Regions from separate parts of the Streptomyces sp. NPDC050422 genome, predicted to be linked through region 4. Evidence: riboswitches for the same ligand, from Rfam matches in the RefSeq annotation. Region 4 holds a riboswitch; each other region holds the start of a gene.
The links. A riboswitch is a leader RNA that binds a small molecule or an ion and turns the genes downstream of it on or off. The one in region 4 is predicted to bind cyclic di-AMP.

Region 1: it holds a riboswitch for cyclic di-AMP, as region 4 does, so the genes downstream of both, ACIBJG_RS32080 (transglycosylase family protein) here and ACIBJG_RS00345 (M23 family metallopeptidase) in region 4, are expected to answer to the same signal.
Region 2: it holds a riboswitch for cyclic di-AMP, as region 4 does, so the genes downstream of both, ACIBJG_RS11030 (C40 family peptidase) here and ACIBJG_RS00345 (M23 family metallopeptidase) in region 4, are expected to answer to the same signal.
Region 3: it holds a riboswitch for cyclic di-AMP, as region 4 does, so the genes downstream of both, ACIBJG_RS22240 (peptidoglycan DD-metalloendopeptidase family protein) here and ACIBJG_RS00345 (M23 family metallopeptidase) in region 4, are expected to answer to the same signal.

What each region holds. Positions count from the first base shown of each region.
Region 1 is NZ_JBITIE010000024.1:12,833-19,828, reverse strand. Features, by position in the region: gene ACIBJG_RS32100 (exopolyphosphatase) at 436-1,380, opposite strand; gene ACIBJG_RS32095 (DUF501 domain-containing protein) at 1,597-2,136, opposite strand; gene ACIBJG_RS32090 (septum formation initiator family protein) at 2,201-2,671, opposite strand; gene eno (phosphopyruvate hydratase) at 2,784-4,064, opposite strand; gene ACIBJG_RS32080 (transglycosylase family protein) at 4,350-5,108, opposite strand; cyclic di-AMP (ydaO/yuaA leader) riboswitch at 5,113-5,284, opposite strand; gene ACIBJG_RS32075 (transglycosylase family protein) at 5,586-6,560, opposite strand; gene ACIBJG_RS32070 (cytochrome P450) at 6,838-6,996, shown strand, end outside.
Region 2 is NZ_JBITIE010000006.1:252,405-259,400, reverse strand. Features, by position in the region: gene bioB (biotin synthase BioB) at 1-332, opposite strand, end outside; gene ACIBJG_RS11060 (8-amino-7-oxononanoate synthase) at 476-1,618, shown strand; gene ACIBJG_RS11055 (DUF397 domain-containing protein) at 1,697-1,903, opposite strand; gene ACIBJG_RS11050 (helix-turn-helix domain-containing protein) at 1,929-2,789, opposite strand; gene ACIBJG_RS11045 (ATP-binding protein) at 2,999-3,430, shown strand; gene ACIBJG_RS11040 (LysR family transcriptional regulator) at 3,453-4,370, opposite strand; gene ACIBJG_RS11035 (LysE family translocator) at 4,443-5,096, shown strand; gene ACIBJG_RS11030 (C40 family peptidase) at 5,163-5,636, opposite strand; cyclic di-AMP (ydaO/yuaA leader) riboswitch at 5,640-5,834, opposite strand; gene ACIBJG_RS11025 (hypothetical protein) at 6,139-6,447, opposite strand; gene ACIBJG_RS11020 (ATP-dependent Clp protease proteolytic subunit) at 6,455-6,996, opposite strand, start outside.
Region 3 is NZ_JBITIE010000013.1:207,386-214,381, reverse strand. Features, by position in the region: gene ACIBJG_RS22265 (STM4014 family protein) at 1-53, shown strand, start outside; gene ACIBJG_RS22260 (STM4013/SEN3800 family hydrolase) at 91-906, shown strand; gene ACIBJG_RS22255 (STM4012 family radical SAM protein) at 903-2,279, shown strand; gene ACIBJG_RS22250 (STM4011 family radical SAM protein) at 2,287-3,174, shown strand; gene ACIBJG_RS22245 (SGNH/GDSL hydrolase family protein) at 3,387-4,223, opposite strand; gene ACIBJG_RS22240 (peptidoglycan DD-metalloendopeptidase family protein) at 4,449-5,390, opposite strand; cyclic di-AMP (ydaO/yuaA leader) riboswitch at 5,396-5,548, opposite strand; gene ACIBJG_RS22235 (tyrosine-protein phosphatase) at 6,037-6,849, shown strand; gene ACIBJG_RS22230 (DUF6126 family protein) at 6,873-6,996, opposite strand, start outside.
Region 4 is NZ_JBITIE010000001.1:80,793-87,788, reverse strand. Features, by position in the region: gene ACIBJG_RS00360 (GNAT family N-acetyltransferase) at 1-2,369, opposite strand, end outside; gene ACIBJG_RS00355 (HPr family phosphocarrier protein) at 2,544-2,825, shown strand; gene ACIBJG_RS00350 (GntR family transcriptional regulator) at 3,006-3,683, opposite strand; gene ACIBJG_RS00345 (M23 family metallopeptidase) at 3,912-4,739, opposite strand; cyclic di-AMP (ydaO/yuaA leader) riboswitch at 4,753-4,921, opposite strand; gene ACIBJG_RS00340 (M16 family metallopeptidase) at 5,162-6,544, opposite strand; gene ACIBJG_RS00335 (M16 family metallopeptidase) at 6,571-6,996, opposite strand, start outside.

The sequences.
Region 1 (6,996 bases), on a different contig from region 4:
GGGGGGCATGCTCGTGAGCCCCTTCACAAGGTATGGCCCACCCTCTGCTACACTTCGCCGCCCGCGTGACCCAGGTCATGGCCCGACAGGGGAACCACAACACCCTGGCGAACGTTGTTCACCGCTTGTGAGCTGGCGCTTGAGCCACCGGGCAGGGTGGACCACCCCTCGGATTCACACTCCCGCAACGTACCCGGAACCGCCCCGTCCGCGAGGCGGGTGACCCCGTGCACCCTCCCGCGGGCCCGTTCGGAGCAGAAGTCCGGCCCAGGGGGCCCAATTCCTTGTGAAGAAGTTCACGAACTTCGTCGCGCCACGTCTCCGAAGGTGCCCGCAGGACGGTCCCAAGCAGCTCAAAGGTGCAGGCCGGAGTGCCGATGAGCGGCGTTCGCGGGCACCTGCGGACCGGCCCTGGCGGGCGCCTGCGGACCGGACCTAGCGGGCCGCGTAGAAGGCGATGCCGTCGAGGATGTCGTGCTCGCTGACGACGACCTCGCGGGCCCCGGTCCGCTCCATCAGGGCCAGCAGGATCAGCGCCCCGGAGGTGATCACATCGACCCGGCCCGGGTGCATCGCGCCGATCGCCGCACGCTCGGCGTGGGTGGAGGCGAGGAGCCGTCCGGTGATCTCCCGCACCTGTTCCAGGGAGATCCGGGAGTGATGGATCGCCTCGGAGTCGTACTCCTCGAGCCCCAGCGCGATGGCGGCCACGGTGGTGACCGTCCCGGCGAGGCCGACGAGCGTGGCCGCCGAGGTGAGCGGGACGGTCTCCTCCGCGAGGTCCAGGGCGGCGGCGACGTCGGCCCGGATCGCGTCGATCGCGGCCGGTGCGGGCGGGTCGCTGACGACACCGTCCCGCATGAGGTGGCGCTCGGTCATCCGGACACAGCCGATGTCCACGGACCGGGCGGCCCGCACCCGGTCATCGCCGACGACGAACTCGGTGGACCCGCCGCCGATGTCCACGACGAGGTACGGCTTCGGGAGGTCGTCGCGCCCGACGAGCTCCTTGGTGGCCCCGTCGAAGGAGAACTCGGCCTCCTGGTCGCCGGTGATCACCTCGGGCTCGACGCCCAGGATGTCGAGCACGCCACGGACGAAGTCGTCCCGGTTCTCCGCGTCCCGCGAGGCGGAGGTGGCGACGAACCGCACGCGCTCCGCACCGTGCTCCTTGATCACCGCGGCGTACTGCCGACAGGCGGCGAAGGTCCGCTCCAACGCCTCGGGGGCGAGCCGGCCGGTACGGTCGACGCCCTGCCCCAGCCGGACGATCTCCATCCGCCGGTCGAGCTCGACGAGCTCCCCGGTGTCGGGGTCGGCATCGGCGACCAGCAGCCGGATGGAATTGGTACCGCAGTCGATGGCGGCCACACGCGTCATGAGTACTCCCACATCAAGGGAAATCAAGCCCCTCCGCCGCCGAAATCAAGCCCCTCCGGCGATTGAGGAGCAGGGGTCGAGGGGCAGCGCCCCCAAATCAAGCCCCTCCGGCCCCGGCGATTGAGGAGCAGGGGTCGAGGGGCAGCGCCCCCAAATCAAGCCCCTCCGGCGATTGAGGAGCGGGGGTCCGGGGGCAGCGCCCCCGAGGAGGGAACCTCAGCCCTCGTCCGAGCCGGCCCCGCCGCAAGGCGAAACGCACGGCCCCTTGCGCCACCACTCCGGCAGCATCGCGATCGCCTCGTCCCCGAGCGGGTTCACCCCCGGCCCCGCGGCCAGCGAGTGCCCGACGAGCACGTGCAGGCACTTCACCCGGTCCGGCATGCCCCCCGCGCTGGGGAAGCCCTCCAGCACCTCGATGGCGTCACGCCGCGCGATGTAGTCCTCGTGCGCGGCCCGGTAGGCCGCGGCCAGCTCGGGGTCCGTACCGAGACGCTCGGTCATCTCCTTCATGACCCCGTTCGCCTCCAGCGTGCCGATCGCGGAAGCCGCACGCGGGCACGTCAGGTAGAACGTCGTCGGGAACGGCGTACCGTCCTCCAGCCGGGGCTGCGTCTCGACCACGTCCGGGTTGCCGCACGGGCAGCGGTGCGCGATCGCGCGCAGACCGCGCGGCGGGCGCCCCAGCTGCTGCTGGAACGCGGCGATGTCCGCGTCGGTGGGCGCGGTGGACTCGGTCTGGGGAGGGGGCGTTTCCATGCCTGCCTAAAATTCTGATCGGACTGCTCGAACTGCGGTTCTGCAGAGCTGAGGGGAATACGGGTCAGCCGCGGTCGGCGCTGTCGACGCCGTCCCACAGGTTGGAGTGCCAGGGCCGGTCGGTCTCCTCCGGCGTCCCGTTGCGCTCCTTGACCGCGTCGGGGTCGACCACGGTGTAGCCGGTCTCCCCGGGAAGAAGGTAGTGCAGGTGCTCGCGGGCCAGCCGCTTGACGTACGCGTCGTCCTGGAGCCGCGCCTTCTCGTCGCGGAGCTCCTCGGTACGGGCCTCGGCCTCCTGCGCCAAACGCTCCTGGTCGGCGATCTCGTCGCGCTGCGACACGTACTGCCGCATCGGGTACGCGAGGGCGACGATCAGTGAGCAGACGATCAGGGCCAGGAAGGCGGCCCGGCCGGTGAGCCGGGAGCGGCGGGCCTGACGGCGGTTCTGGGAGCGGTAGACACGGGCGGCGGTCTGCTCACCGAGCAGCCGCAGCCGGGTCGCGGTGGAGAACCGGTCCCGGTCCTTCGCGGCCATGTCTCCGCCTCCCCATTACGCACGTCCGTCCCCGCACACGGTACGGGACCGAGTGCGGGGACGGACGGAGGCCGGGGCACTTGACCCCGCCGGGCTTCATCGGACCTGGGTGTCAGCCCTTGAACCGCGGAAACGCCGAGCGGCCCGCGTACACCGCGGCGTCGTCGAGGATCTCCTCGATGCGCAGCAGCTGGTTGTACTTGGCGACACGGTCCGAGCGGGCCGGGGCGCCGGTCTTGATCTGGCCGCAGTTCACGGCGACCGCGAGGTCGGCGATGGTGACGTCCTCGGTCTCGCCGGAACGGTGCGACATCATGCACTTGAAGCCGTTGCGCTGGGCCAGCTCGACGGCGTCCAGCGTCTCGGTCAGCGAACCGATCTGGTTGACCTTGACGAGCAGGGCGTTGGCGGAGCCCTCCTCGATGCCACGGGCCAGACGCTCCGGGTTGGTGACGAAGAGGTCGTCACCGACGATCTGCACCTTGGCGCCGATCTTGTCGGTGATGACCTTCCAGCCGGCCCAGTCGTCCTCGTACAGCGGGTCCTCGATGGAGACCAGCGGGTACGCGGAGACGAGCTCCTCGTAGTACTCGGTCATCTCGGCGGCCGAGCGGGACTTGCCCTCGAACTCGTACGTGCCGTCCTTGTAGAACTCCGAGGCGGCGACGTCGAGCGCGAGCGCGATGTCCTTGCCCGGGACGTAGCCGGCTTCCTTGATGGCCTCGACGATGAGGTCGAGGGCCGCGCGGTTCGACTCCAGGTTCGGCGCGAAGCCGCCCTCGTCACCGAGACCGGTGGACAGGCCCTTGGTCTTCAGGACCTTCTTCAGCGTGTGGTAGACCTCGGCGCCCCAGCGCAGGGCCTCGGAGAAGGACTCCGCGCCGATCGGCGCGATCATGAACTCCTGGATGTCCACGTTGGAGTCGGCGTGCGACCCACCGTTGAGGATGTTCATCATCGGGACGGGCAGCAGGTGCGCGTTCGGGCCACCGAGGTAGCGGAACAGCGGCAGGTCCGAGGCCTCGGACGCGGCGTGGGCCACGGCGAGCGAGACGCCGAGGATGGCGTTGGCGCCGAGCGAGCCCTTGTTCTCCGTGGCGTCCAGGTCGAACATCGCCTGGTCGATCAGCCGCTGCTCGGTCGCGTCGTAGCCGACGAGCTCCGGGCCGATCTGCTCGATCACGGCGAGGACGGCCTTCTCGACGCCCTTGCCGTGGTAGCGGTTGGGGTCGCCGTCGCGAAGCTCAATGGCCTCGAACGCGCCGGTGGAGGCGCCGGACGGAACGGCAGCACGACCCGTGCTGCCGTCGTCGAGGCCGACCTCGACCTCGACCGTGGGGTTTCCGCGGGAGTCGAGGATTTCCCTGGCTACGACGACGTCGATGGACGGCACGAGGCATCTCCTTCTGGGATATGACGCTGGTGGTGCAGGGTCGCTTTGGCCTTGCGACAAGAGCCTAACCGGCCGGGCCGCCGCAACCGGCCGACCGCCCGTCCCCTGGGACGAAAAAGGACCCAAGGGCAGGCACAGCGGGGCAAAAGGCCGGAAATTTACTGACTAGTAACCACAACAGTTGAACGATCAACGCAGAAACCGGCCGACCCCGGCCCGGTCCGCACGGGGGAAGGTGCGCACCGGGCCGGGGCGGCCGGAGTGTTCAGCGAGGAGAGATCGCGACTACTTCGTCAGGTGGAGCTGCTGACCCGGGTAGATCAGGTCGGCGTCCGAGATGATGTCCTTGTTCAGCTTGAAGATCTGCTCCCAGCCGCCCTTGACCTTGTGGTCGGCGGCGATCTTGCTCAGGGAGTCGCCGGTGACGACCTTGTACTCGCCGTCACCCTTCTCGACCTTCTTGCCGGTCGGGGTGGTGACGGTCTTCGACTCGGCCTTGGGGGCGGTCGAGCGGTCCGAGCGGTTGGTGGAGGGGGCCTCGGTGTGCTCGGCCTTCTTCGGCTCGGCCTTCTGGACCGGCGCCTCCTGCTTCGGGGCGGACTCGGCCTTGGGGGCGGTCTCGGTCTTGGTGGCGGAGGAGCCGGTGTCGACGCCCGGGTCGACACCGTCGTTGCTCAGGTTGCCGGCGCCGGCGCAGGACCAGGCACCCGGACCCTGCATGTCGAGGAGCTTCTCGGCGACCGCGATCTGCTGCGACTTGGTGGCCAGGTCGGCGCGGGCCGCGTACTGCGTACCGCCGGCGGCTGCCCAGCTGGACTGCGAGAACTGCAGGCCACCGTAGTAGCCGTTGCCGGTGTTGATGGACCAGTTGCCACCGGACTCGCACTGGGCGACGGCGTCCCACGTGGAGACGGAGGCGGCGGACGCGCCGGTCGCACCCATCAGGGGTACGGCGATGGCGGCACCGGTGACACCGGCGAGCGTGGCGATACGGACGGCCTTGGACGGGCGACGGTGCTTGTTGCCCTTGCGGTTGAGCAGCATCGAGACTTCTCCTCACCGACGCCTACGAGGTGAGCTGTCGGGTTCGGGCCAAGTGAGTTGCCCGGTCGCACGTCCTTGCGCACGACTTCACCCCAAGCCGGTCCTGATGCGTCTTGCGACGATCGGGCCCGGCGCTTACCTGGGTCCCCCGCTCCTGCCTACGGCGCTTTACGCGTCTGTTCCCTTCGACCGACGGCAGGATTCGGCGTGACGATCGACGGGGCCCGCGGTGCGAGCGGTTCCGACCGTAAACACACCCAACCCTCATATCCAAAGATGGACATACCGGATAAACAGCCCTTCCTTGCATCCCAAGAACCCCTATTTGCGCAGGTGGGAACGGATGCGGCGGGACCTCCCGGACAAGACACGCCAGTTCACGCAAAGAGACCCATGTCTCACTTAGTCAAAAGTGGGACATAGGCCTCTTAACTACCCCAGCTTTCGGGGTGTTCTCAGCTGATCATCAGACTGTGCTCATTCGGCCTTCACGCCGAGATCGAGGCTCTGGCCAGGCAGGATGAGGTCCGGGTCGGATCCCACCTCCGCTTTGTTGGCCTCGTACAGAGCCGTCCACCCGCCGGGCAGCTTCTGTGCATCAGCAATCGCCCAGAGGTTGTCGCCTGCCCGGACGGTGTACGTGCCGTCAGCAGCCGGGGCACCGGTGTCGCGTGCGTCACCGTCACCTCGCGAGGCATGCCGCCCCGCGTCCCGGTCACTGCCGCTCCCCCGGGTCTCCTCGGGAGCCGGCGCGCCGCGGTGCTTGCCGGCCTTCTCCTGGCCCCCGGAGGGGCCCTCCTCGGCGCCGGAGGCGTCGCCCGAGGGCGTGGTGGAGGGTGTGGCGGACGGCGTGGCCGACGGGGACGCGGACGCGTCCGGCTCCTCGCTCTCGCCCTTCGCACCGTCTGCCGGGGTCGCAGTCGCCTCCGGTGACGCGTCGTCCGACGCGGCGGCGTCCCCGGAGGGATCGGAGGGATCGGAGGGATCGGAGGGATCGGCGCTCGCGGACGGGTCCGCGCTGCTTCCGGTGGGGTCGACGGACGGAGTGCTGCCCGGGTCCACACCCGGAAGGCCGCTGTCCGGGACGAGGCCCGAGATGACCGCACAGCTCGGCCACGCCTTCGGCCCCTGGTCGTCCAGGACCTTCTCCGCCACGGCGATCTGCTGCGAGCGGCTGGCGAGGTCCGCGCGTTCGGCGTACGACTCGCCGCCGTACGACTTCCAGACCTCCTGCGAGAACTGCAGGCCGCCGTAGTAGCCGTTACCGAGGTCGGCGCTCCACATGCCACCGCTCTCGCACTCGGCCACCCGGTCCCAGGTCGAGGCGTCGGCGGCGTGCGCACCTGCCGCGCCGAGCAGCGGGATGGCGATGGCCGAACCGGTCACGCCTGCGGCGACGATGATCGCGGGTGCCTGCCGAGGGCGACGGTGTCTGCCGTTAGCGGAGCCCATGGGGATGCCTTCCGTGTGACTGACGAGTGACTGGTGAGTCGAACGGTGAACCTAGCGGGACTCGAACGCATGTCACAAGTCGATGCAGCAGAGATCACGTGAAAGTCACAGAGTTGACAGAGTGTCACCTCTGCCGGGCGCCGGTTCCGGCGTGAACTCCACCGGAAGCGTGCGCAGTCCGCGCATGACGAGCCCGCCACGCCCCCGCAAATCGGCAGGATCCCCCGCGATTCGCCACAGTGCAGGCCGTGGCACGCGCGCCCTATACCGTCGTCACGTGAACGACACTCCGCCACCACCCGAACTCTTCACCTGGGAGTTCGCCACCGACCCGTACCCCGCCTACGCCTGGCTGAGGGAGCACAGCCCCGTGCACCGGACGACGTTGCCCAGCGGCGTCGAGGCGTGGCTCGTCACCCGATACGTGGACGCGCGC
Region 2 (6,996 bases), on a different contig from region 4:
ACCAGACACACGCGCTTGGCGCCACCGGCCACTCCCGCGGCCGCCGCCTTCGACGCCTCGTCGGGCTTCAGCCAGGTGTACTTCAGGATCTCGGCCTTGGATCCCAGCCGCTGGGAGCAGTACGAGCAGTCCTCGGGGCAGAGCCCGGACTTCAGGTTGACCAGATAGTTCAGCTTCACCCGCCGTCCGAACCACTGACGGCGCACCTTTCCGGCCGCGGCCACCACGTCGAGCAGTTCGTCGTCCGGGGTCGCCAGTACGGCGAGCGCTTCTTCACGGGTCGGCAGCTCGCGCCGCAGCCCCTTGTCCACCAGCGTGTTCAGGAGGTCCATGGCGATGATCCTGACGCACGGCACCGCTCCGAGCCAAGGAGGAACCGGACAACAGAGCCCGCAGAGGGTGTGTGCATTGCCACACCATGCCCGGCTGCGCGCGCGGTTAGGGTCTGTGAGCTGCCTACAAAAGGGACCTGCCCATGTCCTTCGCCCCGTTCGACTGGATCGACGAGGAGGCTCGCCGTCGCGCGGACGCCGGACTCGTTCGGACGCTCCGGCCGCGAGCCGCCGAACCGGAACTGCTGGACCTCGCGAGCAACGACTACCTCGGCCTGACCCGGCATCCCGACGTGACCGCCGCGGCGGCCGACGCGGCGCGCCGCTGGGGCGGCGGCGCCACCGGTTCCCGGCTGGTCACGGGTTCCACCGAGCTGCACGCCGAGCTCGAACGCGAACTGGCCGATTTCTGCGGTTTCGAGGCGGCCCTCGTGCTGTCGTCGGGCTATGCCGCCAACCTCGCGGCGCTCACCGCCCTGACCGGCCGGGGCTCCCTGATCGTGTCGGACGCGGGCAATCACGCCTCGATCGTCGACGGCTGCCGGCTGTCGCGGGCCGAGACCGCCGTCGTGCCGCATGCCGACCCCGAGGCGGTGCGCAAGACCCTGCACGCGCACCAGGGCAGGTCGCTGGCGGTCACGGACTCGGTCTTCTCGGTCGACGGCGACGCCGCACCGCTGGACGAACTGTCCGACGCCTGCCGCGCGGAGGGTGCCGCGCTCCTCGTAGACGACGCGCACGGTCTGGGAGTGCTAGGTAAGGGAGGCCGCGGCGCGCTCGCCGCGGCCGGTCTGGCGGGCGGCGACGGCATCGTTACCACGCTCACCCTTTCCAAGTCCCTGGGCAGCCAGGGCGGGGCGGTCCTGGGCCCGGCCCGCGTCATCGACCACCTGGTCAACACCGCGCGTACGTTCATCTTCGACACCGGGCTCGCACCGGCCGCCGTCGGCGCCGCACTGGGCAGCCTGCGGCTGCTGCGCCGCGAACCGGCACGCGCGGACAGGGCCCGTACGGTCGCCACCGCACTGTACGAGCAGCTGACCGCCGCCGGCCTGACCGCGGTCCGTCCCGACGCGGCCGTGGTCTCCGTACGCGCACCCTCGGCCGAGGCGGCCGTCCGCTGGGCGGCCGACTGCCGTACGGCCGGCATGGCGGTCGGGTGCTTCCGGCCGCCGTCCGTGCCGGACGGCGTCTCCCGGCTGCGGCTGACCGCGCGCGCCGACCTGACGGACGAACAGATCGCCCACGCGGTGGCGATCGTCCGGCGGACCGCTCCGGCCTGCTGACACGCCGGCCGTACGGCGGACCGCTCCGGCCCGCTGACACGCCGGGAAACCGTCACCCCGCAGCACCCGGGCGCGGGCTCAGCGCACGGAACCGCCGTTCAGGGCGGTGACGAAGGACGTCCAGGCCGTGGCGGAGAACTGCAGAGGCGGCCTGGACACGTCCTTGGAGTCGCGCACGGCCAGTCGCCGGCCGCCGAACGGCGCGGCCTCCACGCAGTTGTTCATTCCCGTGCTGCGGCTGCTGCGCCGCCACCGTAACGCGTGCTGTGCGAGGCAATCCGACATGACGCCCCCCTCGGGCAGTCCGGGTTCACTGACCGTCGCGGTCGATTGCGGCGATCAGGTCCAGCGAGTGCTCCGGCGACAGCGCGTGTGCCTGCAGAGTGCGGAAGGCCGAGCTGTACGCCTCGAGGTCTTCTTTCCGCTCCAGGTAGAGGCTACTCATCAAATGGTCGAGAACGACCACATCCAGATCAGAAGTGTGCGGAAAAGAGAAGATAACGAAAGGACCGGTGAGGCCTACATAGCCGCCCACCGAGAAGGGCAGCAACTGAAGGCGCACGTGAGGTAGTTGGGCCACTCGGCTGAGATGGCGCAGTTGCTCCCGCATCACCCGGCGGCCGCCGACCTCCCGTCGCAGCACCGCCTCGTCCAGCACCGCGCTGAACCTCAGCGGGGGATCACTCCGCAGGACCCCCTGCCGCGCGAGCCGCACCTCCACCAGTGAGTCGAGCTGTCCGGTGGGCAGCCCGTCGAGCGAAGCCCGCGTCACCGCGCGGGCGTAGTCGGCGGTCTGCAACAGACCCGGCACCACGGAAGTCTCCAAGGTGCGGGCGGTGCGCGCCTGCGACTCCAGACTGATGAAGTCGCGGTACTGCGGCGGGATCAGGCCGCGGTACGCGTGCCACCATCCCGCGCCCCCGCCGCCTGCCGAACCCGCGAGCGCCTCCAGGACCTCGCGCAACTTCGGGTCGTCCGTGCCGTACGCGTCGAGCAGCCGGGTCACATCACCGGGCTGCACTCCGCTCACGCCGGTCTCGATCCGGCTGACCTTCGACTGGTGCCAGCCGAGCAGACGGGCCGCGTCCCGGCTCGTGAGTCCCGACGCATGGCGCAGACTCCGCAGCTCCTCCCCGAGCTTGCGGCGTCGCACCGCAGGGCCGTGCCGCATGTGGTGCCTCCCTCCCACTCCCTGCCGAGCGGACAGTGTGGCGCCCTGACGGGGCATCCGGGGCAGAGTTCACCGCTTTGAGCGACAGATATATGCATATCTTGGTGGATCGCCGTTACAGAGGGCAGCATCAGTGGCAATCTGGCGCGAAGCACAACCCGGACCACCGATCGCGGGGTCGCTTCCGGGTGGGAAAGGGACGGCTCGCCATGGCAGACCATCAAGAAGCACGTGTCACTCTGCCGAGCGAGCCGGTCTCGGTCTCATCGGCCCGGAGATATGTCGCCCGGGTACTGGCCGAATGGGGACTGCCCGACGGTACGGACACGGGTGACACGGTCCGGCTCATCGTCTCGGAGCTCGCGACCAACGCGGTCCAGCACACCTTCGGACAGTCACCCACCTTCACCGTGGACCTTCGGCTGGAGCGGGAGGAGCAGCTGCGCCTGGGGGTGACGGACAGTCACCCCCGCTGGCCCCAGCGACTTCCGGCGGCCGTCCAGCAGGACAACGGCCGCGGCATGGTGATCATCCGTGCGCTGGCCAAGGAGTACGGGGGCCGGCTGACCGTCACCCCGACAGCGGACGGCGGGAAGACCGTCTGGATCGCGCTGCCGTGGCACCTGCCCGCCCAGCTGTGACCGACCCGTCCGTGCACGCCGGTCACTGCGGCGCCGCGGCCCGTCCGAATCCGCTGCGCAACAGGGCCCGCAGCGTTGCCGCCGCGGCGCTCGTACGGTCGCCGCGGTGCACCACCGAGATCGTCCGGCGGAACGCGGCCGGCTCCAACCGCCGTACGGACAGCGGAGTCGGCGACATCGCCGCCACCATCTCGGGTACCACCGCCATCCCGATGCCCGCACTGACCAGCGCGCACACCAGCGCATAGCCGGGCGACTCGCACACCACCGCAGGCAGCGCCCCCGCCTCGGCGAGCGCGCTCTCCACACCGCGGCGCGGCGGATGTGTGGGCGCGCTGCTGATCAGGGGCCGTCCCGCGAGCCGCGTCACCGGCAGCCGCCCGCTGCCGTCGGCCAGCACCTGCCCGACGGCCGTGATCAGCACCAGCTCCTCGACCAGGAGTGGCTCGGACAGGACACCTGACGGCGGCGTTGTCGCGGCGCCCGGTTCATAGGCGTGGGTCAGCGCCAGATCCACCTCGCCCGCCGCTACCGCGGCCACTCCGCCCGGGGGCTCGTACTCCGTGACGGTCAGTTCCACGTCCGGATGTGCCCGGCGGAACGAGCTGAGCACCGGCGGCAGCAGATGGATGCCCGCCGTGGTGAAGGTGCCGACCCGCAGGCGACCGCCGGAGAGCCCGGCCAGGCCGGCCAGTTCGTGGCGGGCCTGCTCCATCTCGTCGAGGACCCGCCGGGCGCGCCCGGCGAGCAGCTCGCCCGCCGCCGTCAGCCGGGCGCCCCGGTGGTGGCGCACCAGCAGCGCCGCCCCGGCCTCCCGCTCCAGTTTGGCGAGCTGCTGGGAGAGCGCCGGGGCGGTATAGCCCAGGCGGGCGGCGGCCCGGGTGATCGAACCGGCCTCGGCGACCGCCACCAGCGCCGCGAGCCGTGTGGGGTCGTACATTAAGCGTTCCTTTTGGCAGACCCAGAAGATTGCAAGTACATGCTAAAGGCTGTTCGGGGCCAGGGTGGAGCCATGGACGCTCAAATGACTGCATTCCTCGGGGTCGCCGCCGTCATGGTCGCACTGCCCGGCGCGGACTTCACCGTCGTCGTACGCAACGCCCTCGTCTCGCGCACGGCGGGGGTGGCGACCGCGCTGGGGGTCGCCGGGGGCCTGCTCGTCCACACGGCGCTCGCCGTCGCCGGACTCGCCGCTGTGCTGGTGGCGGTGCCGGTGCTGTTCCGGACGGTCCAACTCCTCGGTGGTGCGTACGTGCTCTACCTGGGCATCAGCGCCCTGTACGCGGCTCGGCTCCGCGCCGGGTCCGCACGGGACGCCGGGGCGGGCGACGGGGACGGGGACGGCGGGCGGGCCACTCAGGGAACCGCCCGCGCGCTGCGTCAGGGCTTTCTGACCAACGCGCTGAACCCCAAGGCGCCCGTGCTCTTCCTCAGCCTCCTGCCGCAGTTCGTGCCGGCCGGGGCCGCGCCCCTGCCCAGGACGCTGCTGCTGGCCGCCATCGTTGTGCTGATGGCGCTCATCTGGTTCCCGGCCGTGGCGCTGCTGGTGGACCGGCTCGGCCGGTGGCTGCGCCGGCCGCGTACCGCCCGGGCGATCGAGGGCGGCAGCGGCGCGGTACTCACCGTGCTGGGGGTGGTCCTGGTGACGGGCCCGCTGCTGCGCTGACGCGGAGGCATCGGCGGGGGCGGCGGGCTTCGGTGGGCCTGCCCTTGGCGCACCGGGGGAGCGGCCTCAACGGACCCGCCCGTAGTAGACGCTCTTCGTCCAGATCTTCTCCAGGCGGACCACGGCCCCGGTCTTGGGCGAGTGCCAGATCTTGCCGCTGCCCGCGTAGATGCCCACGTGGTAGATGCTGCGGCCGGAGTGGAAGAAGACCAGATCGCCGCGCTGCCGCTTGGAGGACGAGATGTGGCGGGTCTTGTTGTACTGCTGCTGGGCCGTTCGCGGGAGCTTCTTCCCGGCCTTCTTGAACGAGTAGAGCGTCAGCCCGGAACAGTCGAAGCGGCTGGGTCCGGTGGCGCCCCACCTGTACGGCGCACCCTTCTTCGACGCGGCGATGTTGAGGGCCTTCATCGAATGAGTCGCGGCCTGGGCGTCGGTCACGGCACCGGGGACGAACAACGTGCCGCCGACGGCGGCGAGAGTCATCAGCGAGGCCGTAGTGGCCCGGGCAAGCAGAGACGGGACATGAACCTGCGCAGTCATGCGCAACCCTTCGTCAGCCGCCTGTGAAGGATGACCTGTCGGGTTCGGGCCGGCGAAGTCGCCCGGCCGCAGATGCGGCTTCACCCCGAGGGACAACCGGAAGTCCGGTCGGCCCGTGTGCTTGGGTCCTCCACTCCTGCCGATCCACTCCTGTCGACCAGGCATCCGGACGGCGGCAGGACTCGGCGTCCGCCCGGACCGCCCCGCCGCGGTGGCGGGGGCTTGTCGTCCCAGGGATCTTGACTCACCCAGTGCCGGATTTCCGAGGCGAAACAGCCATATGTGAGGCTCGTCACGATTACCCCGTTCGGGTGGGTAGATGGCTTTTCGGAGAACTGTAGGCACGCGCCGGGTGGTGCGGTACCAGCGGCGGAACGGGGGATTTCACCCATAGTCCACCTCGAAAGTGCAAATCGAGTTGTCCCTCGTGCGAAGTAACGCCTACGCCGAACGAGCGAGAAAACTGGGTCGACGCGTCGGGCGTGTCGGGCCGGGGAGCTGATCAACTCGGCGGGCCGGGCGGGACGGTGACCCGCCCGGCCCGCCGTTCGCCGTCCAGTACGCGCAGCGCCCGGGTCAACGTGACCGCGTGGATCCGGGATTCGCCCCGCTCGTGCATCAACACCAGCGCGTCCCGCAGTGCGACCGAGTACGAGGCCAGTGCCTGGGCGGCGCGCAGGGCGCCGTACGTGTCGCCTCCGTGCGCCGGATTGATCCGGCCCACCTGGTCGAGGACTTGCAGATAGCGGTCGATGAACTCGCCCTCCGCCCGGGTCAGGGCGGGCAGGGGCGCGAACTCGGGTGAATGCATGATGAATTCACCGCACCGGGTGCGGCGGCAGGGGGCCGCGGTTCCGGACGATGTGGTCGACCAGCCCGTAGTCCTTGGCGCCCTCGGCGTCGAGGATCAGATCGCGCTCGGTGTCGGCGGTGATCTGCGCGGCGGGGCGGCCGGTGTGACGGGCCAGCATGCCGGTCAGGGTCTCGCGCATGCGGGCCAGTTCCCGCGCCTCGATCTCCAGGTCGGACGGCTGCCCCTGTACCGGCTCGGCCAGTTCGGGCTGCTGCACCATCACCCGGGCACCCGGCAGCGCGTGGCGTCTGCCCGGGGCTCCGGCCGCGAGCAGCACGGCCGCACCGGCCACCGCCTGGCCGAGGCAGAAGGTCTCCACCTCGCAGGTGAGGAACGCCATGGTGTCGTACACGGCGGTCATGGCGCCGAACGAGCCGCCGGGGGAGTTGATGTAGAGCGAGACGGGCCGGTCGGGAGCGTCGTGTTCCAGGTACATGAACTGGGCGATCAGATCCGTGGCCGCCGTGTCGTCGACGGGTGTGCCGAGGAACACGACCCGTTCGGCCA
Region 3 (6,996 bases), on a different contig from region 4:
TCGCCGCCGTACTGAAGCGAGCAAGGAACCACCGTGTCAGCGCAACACCCTGAATCGCCCTCGGGCGTCACCGACGCCGTCGACCCGGACATGAGTCAGGTCGTGGGCAGCCACGATCTGCTCCTCGTCACCCTGGACACCCTGCGCCACGACGTCGCGGTGGAACTCGCCGCCGCCGGGCGCATCCCGAACCTGGCCAGGCATCTGCCGGGCGGCGTCTGGGAGGAACGGCATGCCCCGGGGAGCTTCACCTACGCCTCGCACCAGGCGATCTTCGCGGGGTTCCTGCCCACGCCGGCCTCCCCGGGGCCGCATCCCCGGCTGTTCGCCGCGCGGTTCGCCGGCAGTGAGACCACGGCGGATCGCACCTTCGTCTTCGATGCGCCCGACCTGGTCTCGGCGCTCGCGGGGGCCGGATACCGCACGGTGTGTATCGGCGGGGTGGGGTTCTTCAACCGGCAGGCGCCGCTGGGCTCGGTGCTGCCCGGGCTGTTCCAGGAGGCGCACTGGGAGCCGGAGTTCGGCGTGGCCTCGCCCACCTCGTTCGAGGCGCAGGTGGCCCGCGCCGAGCAGGTCGTCCGGGATCTCCCGGACGGTCAGCGGCTGTTCCTCTTCGTCAACGTGTCGGCCCTGCACCAGCCGAACTGGTTCCACCGGCCGGACGCCACCCGTGACGCGGGCGACAGCCGCGCCACCCATGCGGCGGCGCTGGAGTACGTGGACGCCCACATCGGCCGCCTCTTCGCGGCCGCGAGCAGCCGCCGCCGCGCCTTCGCCATCGTCTGCTCGGACCACGGCACTGCGTACGGCGACGACGGCTACACCGGTCACCGGCTCGGCCACGAATCCGTCTGGACCGTTCCGTACGCGCACTTCTTCCTGGAACCGGGGGCCACCGCACGATGACCAGTCGGCACACCACTCGCCCGTACCGGAGCTACGTCTACGCCTATCCGCACAAGACGGCGTACGCCAGGCTCGCCGAGCACCCCGCCGGCCGGCCCGCGCTGCGTGACCTGTGGGCGGGTGAGAGCAAGGACGCGCTCTCCCTGTACCTCCACATACCCTTCTGCGAGGTCCGCTGCGGCTTCTGCAACCTGTTCACCCGGATCGGCGCGCCCGAAGAGCTCACCACCCGCTATCTCGACGCCCTGGACCGGCAGGCGACCGCCGTGCGGGAGGCGCTGGGCGACGGGGAACCGGTGCGCTTCGCCGCGGCCGCGTTCGGTGGAGGGACGCCGACGTTCCTGACGGCGGGCGAGCTGGAGCGCCTGTGCGACATCGCGGAGAAGCGCATGGGCGCCGATCTGCGGTCCGTGCCGCTCTCCGTCGAGACCTCGCCGTCGACCGCCACGGCCGACCGGCTGGCCGTCCTCGCGGACCGGGGGACGACCAGGATCAGCATCGGGGTGCAGAGCTTCGTCGAGGCCGAGGCGCGGGCGGCGGTCCGCCCGCAGCGGCGGTCCGACGTCGAGGCGGCCCTCGGCCTGATCAGGGACAGCGGCATCCCGGTCCTCAACATCGACCTCATCTACGGCATCGACGGCCAGACCGAACGGAGCTGGCGCACCTCACTGGACGCGGCGCTCCGGTGGCGGCCGGAGGAGCTGTACCTCTACCCGCTCTACGTCCGCCCGCTGACCGGCCTGGGCAGGCTCGGGGACGCCCAAGAGGCCACCGATGAGGCCGCGGCGGACGCGGCCTGGGACGAGCAGCGGCTGCGGTTGTACCGGGCCGGCCGCGACCATCTCCTCGCCCACGGCTACGAGCAGGTGTCGATGCGGATGTTCCGCCGCGCCGGCGCCCCGCGGACCGAGGGCCCCGACGACTACGCCTGCCAGACCGACGGCATGATCGGCCTGGGCTGCGGCGCCCGCTCGTACACGTCGCGGCTGCACTACTCCTTCGACTACGCGGTGGAGATGCGCGAGGTGCGGGCGATCATCGACGGCTACACGGCCACCGAGGACTTCTCGCACGCCGAGGTGGGCCGGTTCACCGACGGCGACGAGGCGCGCCGCCGCCACCTCCTGCAGTCCGTCCTGCAGGCCGAGGGCCTGCGCCTGTCCGAGTACCGCGAGCGCTTCGGCACGGACCCGGACGAGGACTTCCCCGAGGAGCTCGCCCGGTTCGACGCCCGGGGCTGGCTCGACCGGGACGCTGCGGGCGCCGGCCTGCTGCGCCTCTCGCCCGAGGGGCTCGCCCACTCGGACGCCCTGGGCCCCGATCTCTTCTCCCCCGCCGTACGGGCCGCGATGGCCGCGTACGAGCTGAAGTGAGGCCCACATGGACCTGACGATCCTCTACCGCGGTCCGCTCGCGTCGTGCGATTACGACTGCCCGTACTGTCCGTTCGCCAAGCGGCGCGACAGCCGGGAGCAACTGCGGGCGGACCGGGCCGCGCTGGAGCGCTTCACGGCGTGGGTGGCAGCGCAGACCGGTGACCGGATCTCGGTGCTCTTCACCCCGTGGGGCGAGGGGCTGGTCCGCTCCTGGTACCGCCGTGCGGTGGTGGAGCTGGCCCTGCTGCCGCACGTCAGCCGGGTGGCGATCCAGACGAACCTCAGCGGCCGTACGCAGTGGCTGGCCTCGGCAGGTGCCGCGGGCCGCGACAAGATCGCGCTGTGGTGCACGTACCACCCGGGCCAGACACCGTACGAACGGTTCCTCGGGCGGTGCGGGGAGCTGGTGACCCTGGGAATCCGACACAGCGTGGGTGTCGTCGGGCTCGACGCCCACCTCGGCGAGGCGCGGCGGCTGCGGGCGGCCCTTCCCGAGGAGGTCTACCTCTGGGTCAACGCCGCCGAGGGGCACACCTATACGGACGAGGAGGCGGACCGGTGGACGGAGATCGACCCGCTGTTCCCCTACAGCCGGCATCCGCACCGCTCGGCGGGTCTGCCCTGCCGGACCGGTGAGTCGGTGATCTCGGTGGACGGGGACGGCACGGTGCGCCGCTGCCACTTCGTCCGCGCCGAGCTCGGCAATCTCTACGACGGCGGCTACCGCGCGGCACTGGGGCCCCGGGCCTGCCCGCTCGCCGTCTGCGACTGCCACATCGGGTACGTGCACCTGGAGACGCTGCCGCTGTACGACGTCTTCGCCGGCGGGGTGCTGGAGCGCATACCGGCGCTGCCGCTGTCCTCGGTCGCCCCGAGTCCCCGGGGCGACTGAGAGGGCCCGGTAATTGGGGGGTGGGTGAAGGAGCGGGGCTGGGCGCGTGCAGCTGCAAGGCGGAGGATTGAGGCATGGCGAATGGGCCTCCCCTGCTCGAGCGCAGCCCAGAGCTCGGGGAACATGGTGATTGACGACAACGCCGCAGATGCGCGTGACCGGCCCGGCGACGCCGCCCCCCAATTACCGGACCCTCTGAGGACGGCGGGCCCTCAGAGCGGCAGCAGGTCGGGCCGCTTGGCCTCCACATGGTCGCCCGAGGACTCGCCGCGCAGCCGTCGGCCGATCCACGGAACGAGGTACTCGCGTGCCCAGTGGATGTCGTCGCGCCGTACTTCGAGGGTTCCGCGCTGTGCCTGCGGCGGCCACTCCTGGTCCGGGTCGGCCGGCACGTCGAGGCCGAGGACCTGGGCGGCACGCAGTGCGACCCTGGTGTGCCCCTCGGGCGACAGGTGCAGCCGGTCGTTGTCCCAGGCCCGCCGGTCCTGGACCGAGCGCAGGGACCACAGGTCGAGGACCGGGCAGTCGTAGCGGTCGGCGATGGACCGCACATGGGCTGTGTAGGTGGCGATCTTGCCGCGCAGATGCCGCAGCACCGGAACGTTGCGGGTGTCGAAGCCGGTGGTGACCATGACCGTGCCGACCGACCGGGTCAGGTCGGCCACCGCACGCTCGAAGCGCTCGGCCACGTCGTCGGGATCGGTGCCCGGCCGGATGATGTCGTTGCCGCCGGCGCAGAAGCTCACCAGATCGGGGGCGAGTTCCTTGGCGCGCGGCACCTGCTCCTCGACGATCTGGTCGAGGAGACGTCCTCGTACGGCGAGATTGGCGTACCTGAAGTTTCCGTGAGCGGTGCCTGTCGCCGCACCGAGGTCCGGGAGCTGGTCCGCGAGGAGTACCGCGAACCGGTCCGCCCAGCCGACGAAGGTTCCGTCCGGGCCGGGGTCACCGACTCCCTCGGTGAAGCTGTCGCCAATCGCCGCGTACGACCCGATGGCGCCCCGTTGGTTGATGACGCCCTGCTGGATGTTGTTCGAATCGTCTGCCACAAGGGCATATCCTGCACCGCCGAATGTGACCTACGCGACCGTAATATGGGGTTGACGGGTGGTGAGATAGACCACCCGGTCAGTTTTTGGTAAAGGGGGAATAAGTGCGGCTCCCAGCGCCCACGTCCAAGTGCCGGACGCCATAAGCAGAGGGACGGTGCGCCACCGCGCACCGTCCCTCCATGCATTGCTCAGGCCCGGGTCACCGGACCGGTGTTGCCCGGATCAGACGTTGATCCCGTGCGACGCCAGGTAGGCGATCGGGTCGATGTCCGAGCCGTACGCCGGACCCGTGCGGACCTCGAAGTGGAGGTGCGGGCCGGTGGCGTTGCCGGTCGAACCGGACAGGCCGACCTGCTGGCCCGCGGTCACGGTCTGGCCGGCCGAGACGGACAGCGAGGACATGTGGCCGTACTGCGAGTAGTGGCCGTCGGCGTGCTTGATGACAACCTCGTTGCCGTACGCGCCGCCCCAGCCGGCGGTGACGACGGTGCCGGAGGTGATCGCCTTCACGCTCGTGCCGGTCGACACGGGGAAGTCGATGCCGGTGTGGCTGCCGCTGGACCAGTTGGCACCGGAGGCGCGGTAGGCGGTGGTGTGGTTGCCCGGGACCGGGTGCACGTAACCGGAATCGTTGCTCTGGGAGGCCGGGGCCGAGGTCTCCTCGGACGACGAGGCGTCGGAGGAGGAGTCCGAGGTCGTGGAGGCCTTCATCTCGGTCTTGACCGGGGCCTTGGAGGCGGCCTTCGACGGGGTGGTGGCACCCGTGGAGGCGGTCGAGTTCTGGCTCACGGTCTTGCCGCCGAGCGTCAGCTTCATGCCCGGGAAGATCAGGCTCGGGTCGTCACCGACGACCTTGCGGTTGTCCTGGTACAGCTTCTCCCAGCCGCCCTTGAGCTTGTGCTCGGCAGCGATCTTCGACAGGTAGTCGCCGGAGACCACGGAGTACGTCTTGGAGCCGGCCTGCTTGTTCGCCACCGGCTTGGCCGGGGTGGCGTGCGTGGCGGCGGCCGACTTCGAGGTGGCGGGAGCGGCCTGCTCCGCGGCGTTGGCACCGGTGGCGCCGAGCAGCGGAAGGGCGATAACGGCTCCACCGGCACTCGCGACGACGACGCCACGGGCGATGATGCTGGGCTTGGGACGACGGTGCTTACCCGATATGGGCATGAAGGTTTTCCTCTCCGGCGCCTACGAGGTGAGCTGTCGGGTTCGGACTGGAGATGTCCGGTCGCGACTGGCGCGACTTCACCCCGAGCCGGCCGGATTCCCGGTCGGCGGCTTACCTGGTTCCCCCGCTCCTGCCACGCGGTGAGTGGGTGCGAATTCCGGGCGGCGGCAGGATTAGGCGGTCCGTCCGGATTGCAGCGAACGTAAGCGAGCCGGGACGACGGAAACAAGCCACGGGTTCCGTACGGGATTCCGTTCCGCGAAATCGGCGAGGAATTCCGGTCACACTCCGTGGATTACGGATCTTGGCTTTCCGCACGGTGCACGGAATACCCCGACGCCCCACCGCCACACACCGTCACGGATATGATCCCGCTCACGAGGGGCCGACCATCTCCCGCGCAAGCGGGGCATGTTCATCCAAAAGCCCCAATTCAGACATGTCATGCCCATCGCCCCATCCCGTCATGACATCCACACCGATCGGGCCCCTCCCAGCCGTCACGCCGACCCGGCGCGCCGACCCGCCGGGCGGGCCCGAAGTGCGGGCACGCCCAAGATGATTGCCCGAGGAATCAATGTCGTATCGTCACGAGAGTGGACCCGCGGGCGACACGCGCCTGCGGCAGAGCCTCCAGGAGTGACCGTGACGCAGCAGCTGCCGCAGACCCCGTCGACGGAGCCCGAGCTGGCGGGTGTCCGCAATTTCCGTGATGTGGGCGGCCTGCCCACCTCGGACGGCCGCCGGGTGCGGTACGGGCGGCTGTACCGCAGTGGTCACCTGGCGCACGCCACGGCCGAGGACGCCGCGTTCCTCACCGGCCTCGGACTGCACACCGTCTTCGACTTCCGCAACGTGGCCGACCACAAGCTGGACGGCCTGGACGTCGAGCTGCCGGGCGTACGCAATGTGAGCATCCCGCTCAGCGACCCGGCGGACGGCGCCGAGTTCTGGCGGATGGTGCGCGACGGCGACATGGACGAGCTGCGGTCGATCCTGGCCGACGGCAAGGGATCCGACCGCATGATCGCTTCCTACCGCCGGATCATCCTCGACCGTACGGCCGAGCACAGCCGGGTACTGCACGCCCTGGCCGAGGACAGCGTGCCCGCCCTGATGCACTGCGCCGCGGGAAAGGACCGCGCGGGCCTCTCGATCGCGGTGTCCCTGCTCGCCGTCGGCGTCGAGCGCGAGGCCATCGAGGCCGACTACCTCAAGTCCAACGACGCGCACCGCCGCTACAAGGTGCGCCGCAGCGACCCCTCCCCCGCCGGAATGTCGCCCGAGGTGATGGAGCTGCTCAACCCGCTCTTCGGCGCCCACCCCGACTACCTCGCCGCCGCCTTCACCACCATCGACGAGACCTGGGGCACCACCGACCGTTACCTCGCCGACGGCCTCAAGATCACCCCGGAGACACGGGAGCGGCTGCGCGAGCGCCTTCTCGACGAGATCTGACCGGCCGGCGCCCGCGCCCGTGGCTACTGGTTGTGCATCCCGACGGCGAACAGCAGATAGAGGAAGCCCGCGATGATGTGCCCGGCCACCAGGTAGGCGAAGAGCCTGATGACGAGCCCGCGGGGCATCTTCTTCTCCTGCGGGTCG
Region 4 (6,996 bases):
GGTGCGGTCGTCTTCAGCGCCACCGGGTAGCCGAGCCGCGCCGCCGCGGCCACGGCTTCCTCCGGGCCGGGGGCCGGGAGGGTGGGCCGGACCGTGATGCCGTAGCAGGCCAGGAGTTCACGGGCCTCGTCGTGCTCCAGGGGCCTGCCGCGCGGATCGGGGTCCCGGCCGAGCAGGGTGTCGATGAGGGCGGCCGCGGCCGGTTCGTCGATGGTGTCGTCGAGGAACTCGGGCACCTTTCCGGGTACGGCGGCCTGGCGTCGCCACTGGGCGTACCGCACGGCTTCGGCGAGCGCCCGGACCGCACGTTCGGCGGCGGGATAGGCGGGGATCCGTCCGACGGTACGGGGGGCGTCGGGGGCGGGGTCGTCAGCGGCCTTGTCGCCGTCAGCGGCCTTGTCGGGGGCGGGGGCCGCCGGGGCGGTGGCCGGACGGCCCGCGGGGCGCCCCGGTACCCCGATGGCGGGCGACGCCGTTGCCGGACGCTGCTGCGCCACCGTGCTGGTCGCGGCGGCCAGCGCCTCCGCGAGGCCGCCGATCTCCACATGGACCACGGCCACCGGCTTGGCCGGACCGGTCGCGGCCGCCGCGTGCAGGGCCGTGGCCAGGACCTCTCCGTCGCCCGTCTCCGCCTCGCCGTTCTCGCCCACCCACGGGATCGCGGTCACGACGACCGCGTCGCAACCGTCATCGGCCAGCGCCTCGGCCAGCGCGTCCCGGAAGTCCTGCGGGGTGGCGGCCGTGGTGAGGTCGACGGGCGGGCGCGGGCGCAGCCTCTCCGCCAGGCAGGCGTCGTACGTGAGCAGCCCGAGGGACTCCGAGTTGCCGAGGATCGCGACCCGCCCACCGGCCGGGAGCGGCTGGTCGGCGAGGAGCAGGCCCGCGTCGACCATCTCGGTCACCGTGTCGACGCGGATCACGCCCGCCTGCCGCATCAGCGCGGAGACCGTCGCGTCCGGGATCCGGCTCACGGGGACCGCGTGGCCGGGCGGCGTGGAGCCGCTGTGCCGGGCGCCCTTCACCACGACGACCGGCTTCACGGCGGCGGTCCGCCGGGCGAGGCGGGTGAACTTGCGGGGGTTGCCGAGCGACTCCAGGTACAGCAGGGCGACGTCGGTGTCCGGGTCCTCGTACCAGTACTGGAGGAAGTCGTTGCCGGAGATGTCGGCTCGGTTGCCGGCCGAGATGAAGGTGGAGAGGCCCGCGCCACGCCGGTAGAGCCCGGAGAGCAGGGCGATGCCGATCGCGCCGGACTGGGTGAACAGGCCGATGCGCCCGGAGGCGGGCCGCTCGGGCGCGAGGGAGGCGTTGAGCCGGACCGCCTCGGAGTTGTTGATGATGCCGAAGGCGTTCGGGCCGATGATCCGCATGCCGTACGAGCGGGCCTGGCGCACCAGTTCGCGCTGGCGTTCGCGGCCCTCGGCCCCCCACTCGGCGTAGCCGGCGGACAGGACGACGAGCCCCTGGACACCGTGTTCCCCGCAGTCCGCGACGGCCTCGGGCACCCGGTCGGCCGGTACGGCGACGACGGCGAGGTCGACCGGTTCACCGATCTCGCCGAGGGAGCGGTGGGCGGGCACGCCGTCGATCGTGGCCTGATCGGCGGCGAACGCGCTGTTCACGGCGTAGGTGCGGCCGGTGAAGCCGGCGCCCAGGAGGTTGCGCAGGACCGTACGGCCGACACCGCCGGGGGTGCGGCCGGCGCCGATGACGGCGACGGAGCCCGGGGCGAGCAGCCGCTGCACGGACCGGGCCTCGGCGCGCTGTTCGCGGGCGCGCTGGACGGCGAGGGACTCGGCGGTCGGTTCGAGGTCCAGGGTGAGGTGGACCGAGCCGTCCTCGAAGCTGCGCTGCTGGGTGTACCCGGCGTCCCGGAACACCTTGATCATCTTGTTGTTGGCGGGCAGCACCTCGGCGGCGAACCGCCGGATGCCGCGTTCGCGGGCGACGGCCGCGATGTGTTCGAGCAGGGTCGAGGCGACGCCGCGGCCCTGATGCGCGTCCTGGACGAGGAAGGCGACCTCCGCCTCGTCGGCCGGCGCGGACGCGGGCCTGCCCTGGGCGTTGATCCGGTCGAAGCGGACGGTGGCGATGAACTCGCCGCCCACCGTGACGGCCAGTCCCACCCGGTCGACGTAGTCGTGATGGGTGAAGCGGTGGACGTCCTTGGCGGAGAGCCGGGGGTAGGGAGCGAAGAAGCGGTAGTACTTCGACTCGTCGGAGACCTGCTCGTAGAAGCTGACCAGCCGGTCGGCATCGTCCGTGGTGATGGGCCTGATGCGCGCGGTGCCACCGTCGCGGAGCACCACGTCCGCCTCCCAGTGATCGGGGTAGGCGTGATGCGGACTCTGCTCCGGAGAGGGCTGCATGGGCAAAGCGTACGGCTCCGGCAGCGGTCGCGTGGGGGCCGGGGCCGGGGCAGTCTGAGGGTGGCCGGGCGACGGTGCGGCGCGGGTGGAAAGGCGGTCCGCGGGTCGGCCGGAGCACCGCGCACTGCATGAGAGACTGGTCTAGACAACCATTGATTCGTGAAGGGCAGAACCATGGCTGAGCGCCGCGTCAACGTCGGTTGGGCCGAGGGCCTGCACGCCCGCCCCGCTTCCATCTTCGTCCGTGCCGCCACGGCTTCCGGCATCCCCGTGACCATCGCCAAGGCCGACGGCAACCCGGTGAACGCGGCCTCCATGCTCGCGGTGCTCGGTCTCGGCGCGCAGGGCGGCGAGGAGATCGTGCTCGCCTCCGAGGCGGACAACGCCGAAGCCGCTCTGGACCGTCTGTCCAAGCTGGTCGCCGAGGGGCTCGACGAGCTTCCGGAGACCGTCTGATCCCGACAGGTCACGACCGCGGGAATTCCTGCGAAAGAGCCGCGGCACCCTTGACCGGGAGCCGCGGCTCTTTTGTGTTCCGTAAAGCGACAGGGGTCGCCGAACGGCTCCGCAGAGATGAATTCGGGCAGCAGGAAGAAGACCCGGCTGAATTCCTCTTCTTTGTATACGGCGCAATTGTTAATGCCGGCCGCTCGGGGTGTTTACGGCATGTTGCGAAGTTCTCACCCGACCGGGGTGGCGCAGCCGGTACGCGGCGGTGGCCCGCTCCGCGTGCTGGGCGGTCAGGGACCTCGCCCTCTCCGCGTCACCGCGCGCCACGGCATCCACGATGGCCCCGTGCTCGGCCCAGGAGTCGGCCGGACGGACCGGATGCTCGATCGCGTACATCCAGGCGGTCTTGTGCCGCAGCTGGGTGAGCAGCGCGATCAGGCCGGGACTGCCGGATGCCTGTGCGAGCGTCTCGTGGAACCATGCGCCCAGGGAGCGCAGGTCCTCGCCCTCGCCCCGGCGGGCGCGCTCCTGGCCGAGCCTGACCAGGCCGCGCAGCACCTTGAGGTGTGCGTCCGTACGGCGATGGGCCGCCCGGGCCGCGCCCAGCGGCTCCAGCAGCGTCCGGACCTCCAGGAGGTCGGCGGCCTCCTGCTCGGTGGGCTCGGCGACGCAGGCTCCGGCGTGCCTGCGGGTGACCACGAACCCCTCGGACTCCAGGGTGCGCAGCGCTTCCCGTACCGGGACACGGGAGACCCCGTAACGACGTGCGAGCACCTCCTCGGTGAGTCGGCTGCCGCGTTCGAAGACACCCGAGACGATGTCTTCACGGATTGCCGTGCATACCGAATGCGCCGGAATGCGCATGTCCGAACCTCCGCCTTAATCCCCGTGAAACACGGCCGATCGACGCCTGTCCTGCGACTCTATTGCAATGCGGTCGCATTTCCGACGGCGGGTGGAAATTCATGAATATCTTTTGGCCCGGGGCCCTTCGGGCACGACGGGTGCGGAGCCTCGCGGACCGGTGCGGATCGGACACGGCGAAGGCCCCGGCATGATGCCAGGGCCTTCGCCGAACGGGCTTCGGATCGGTCAGACCGAGACGCCGTGGGCGCGCAGATAGGCGACCGGGTCCATGTCGGAGCCGTACGAGGGCGTGGTGCGGGCCTCGAAGTGGAGGTGCGGGCCGGTCGTGTTGCCGGTGGAGCCGGAGAGGCCGATCTGCTCGCCTACGGCGACGCTCTGGCCGACGGACACGCCGATCGAGGAGAGGTGGCCGTACTGGGTATACGTGCCGTCCGTCATCCGCAGCACGATGTTGTTGCCGTACGCGCCGCCCCAGCCGGCCTCGACGACCGTACCGGCGCCGACGGCGACGACGGAGCTGCCGGACGCCGCGTGGAAGTCGATGCCGGAGTGGCTGCCGGAGGACCAGAGCGAGCCACTGGACTCGTAGCCGGTGCTCACGTACGAACCGGCGACGGGGAGCTGGAAGGAGCCGAGCCGGGCGCGCTCGGCGGAACGGGCCGCGCGGGCGGCGCTCTCGCGGGCCTCCTCGGCGCGGGCGGCGGCCTTCGCCTTCGCTGCGGCCTCGGCCTTCGCGGCCGCCATCTTCCTCGCCTCGGCCTTCTTCTCGGCCTCGGCCTCGTCCTTGGCCTTCTTCTCGGCGACGTCGGCCTGGTGCTGCTGCGCGGCCGCCTGTGCGTCGATCCGGTCGGCGAGGACGTTCTGGATGGCGATGACCTGGGTGAGGCCGGTCTCGCCGGCGGCGGGGGTCTCGGTGTCCGCGGCGAGGGCCGGGGATGCCAGTCCGCCGATGACGCCGGTGGTGGCCAGGGTCGCGACGCCGACGGCCTTCGCGCCGCTGCGCGTCAGACGGCCCGGGGCACGGTGCTTCCCGGTGGCACGGGTGAACGCCATGAAGTGGCTGGTTCCTTTCCTTCCTTCTCGCCTACCGGGTTAGCTGACGGGTTCGGAGCAGGAAGGTCTCCTACGGATCCCTGCGCCTCGTACGAGGCACCGGCATCCGATTCACCCCAGGGACTGCGTGGGTCCCCGGCTCCCCGGGCTCACGCCTGACGGGGACTCGGCGATGACTGCCCGGTACGTCGCGGATGCGGCATACGAGTGACGGACAGCCGGGCCGACGCTAAGCCGGGGCACTTCCCCCCACCAAACGGACAGGCCGTTTTGTCGCGCATCCCACAGGGCAGACAGGCAACCTCTCCCACAAAGCAGGCAAAACGGAAGGTCCTGGTGGATGCCACTCCGCCAGGACCTTCCGTCCACGCTTCCGCGCACTCTTCCGCTTGCCCCGGTATCGGGCGAAGTGGCCGCTCGGCTCAGCCGGTGACGACCGACACCTCACCGATGCCGAGCGCCCGGACCGGGTCGGCGATCTGCGCGGCGTCCCCGACCAGCACCGTGACCAGCCGGTCCGCCGGGAAGGCGTTGACCACGGCCGCCGTCGCCTCCACCGTGCCGGTGTCGGCGAGGCGCGCGTAGAGGTGCGCCTGGTAGTCGTCCGGGAGATGCTGTTCGACCTGGTCGGCGAGGGTTCCCGCGACGGAGGCCGCCGTCTCGAACTTCAGCGGGGCGACACCCACGAGGTTCTGCACGGCCGTCTCGCGCTCGGCGTCCGTCAGCCCTTCGGCCGCCAGGGTCCGCAGGACCTTCCACAGGTCCTCCAGCGCCGGGCCGGTGGACTCCGTGTCCACGGAACCGCTGATGGCGATCATCGCGGCGCCCGTCGCCCCGGAGGCGGAGTCCGGGGCCGAGGAGCGCAGCACCTGGGCGAAGGCCCGCACGCCGTAGGTGTAGCCCTTCTCCTCGCGCAGCACCCGGTCGAGCCGGGAGGTGAGCGTGCCACCCAGGCAGTAGGTGCCCAGCACCTGGGCCGGCCAGACGCTGTCGTGCCGGTCGGCGCCGATGCGGCCGATCAGCAGCTGCGTCTGCACCGCGCCGGGACGGTCGACGATCACCACACGGCCGGTGTCGTCGGCGGTGATCGGCGGAACGGGGCGGGACTCGGCGGTGTTGCCCGACCAGTCACCGACGGTGTCGGCGAGCAGGGCATCCAGATCGATGCCCGTGAGGTCACCGACGACCACGGCGGTCGCGGTGGACGGGCGCACGTGGGCGTCGTAGAACTCACGCACGGCCGCGGAGTCGATCCGGGCCACGGTCTTCTCGGTGCCCTTGCGCGGCCGCGACATACGGGCCGTGGCCGGGAAGAGCTCCTTGGAGAGCTGCTTGGCGGCACGCCGGGCCGGGTTGGCCTGCTCGTGCGGGATCTCGTCCAGGCGGTTGCCCACCAGCCGCTCGATCTCGCTGTCGGCGAAGGCCGGTGCCCGCAGCGCCTCGGCGACCAGGCCGAGGGCCTTGGCCAGCCGGGAGGCCGGAACCTCCAGGGAGACCCGGACGCCGGGGTGATCGGCGTCGGCGTCCAGGGTGGCGCCGCAGCGCTCGAGCTCGGCGGCGAACTCCTCGGCGCTGTGCTTGTCGGTGCCCTCGGACAGGGCGCGCGACATGATCGTGGCGACCCCGTCCAGGCCCTCGGGCTCGGCGTCCAGCGGTGCGTCGAGGAAGATCTCGACCGCGACGACCTGCTGGCCGGGGCGGTGGCAGCGCAGCACCGTGAGGCCGTTGGGCAGAGAGCCGCGCTCGGGCGCGGGGAAGGCCCAGGGCCTGGCCACGCCGGGGGCGGGCTGGGGGTGGTACTCCATCGAAACTCCAGTCGCGGCAGCGTCGGTCACTTGTCCGCTCCTTCGTGCGCGTCGGTGTCGGTGGCGGCTTCGTCCGCCTCTTCGGCGGCGGGTTCGACCGGCTCGTAGACCAGCACCGCCCGGTTGTCGGGCCGCAGCTGGGCCCTGGCGGCCGCCTTGACCTCCTCCGCGGTCACGTCGAGCACGCGGTGCACGGCGGTCAGGGCGAGCTGCGGGTCACCGAACAGCACGGCGAACCGGCACAGTTCGTCGGCGCGGCCCGAGACGGTACCGAGACGGTCCAGCCACTCGCGCTCCAACTGGGCCTGAGCGCGCTCCATTTCCTCGGGCGTGGGGCCCTCCTCGGCGAACCGGGACAGCTCCTCGTCGACCGCGGTCTCGATCTGCGCCACCTCGACGCCACCGGACGTCTTGACGTCCAGCCAGCCTAGCGAGGGCGCCCCCGCGAGCCG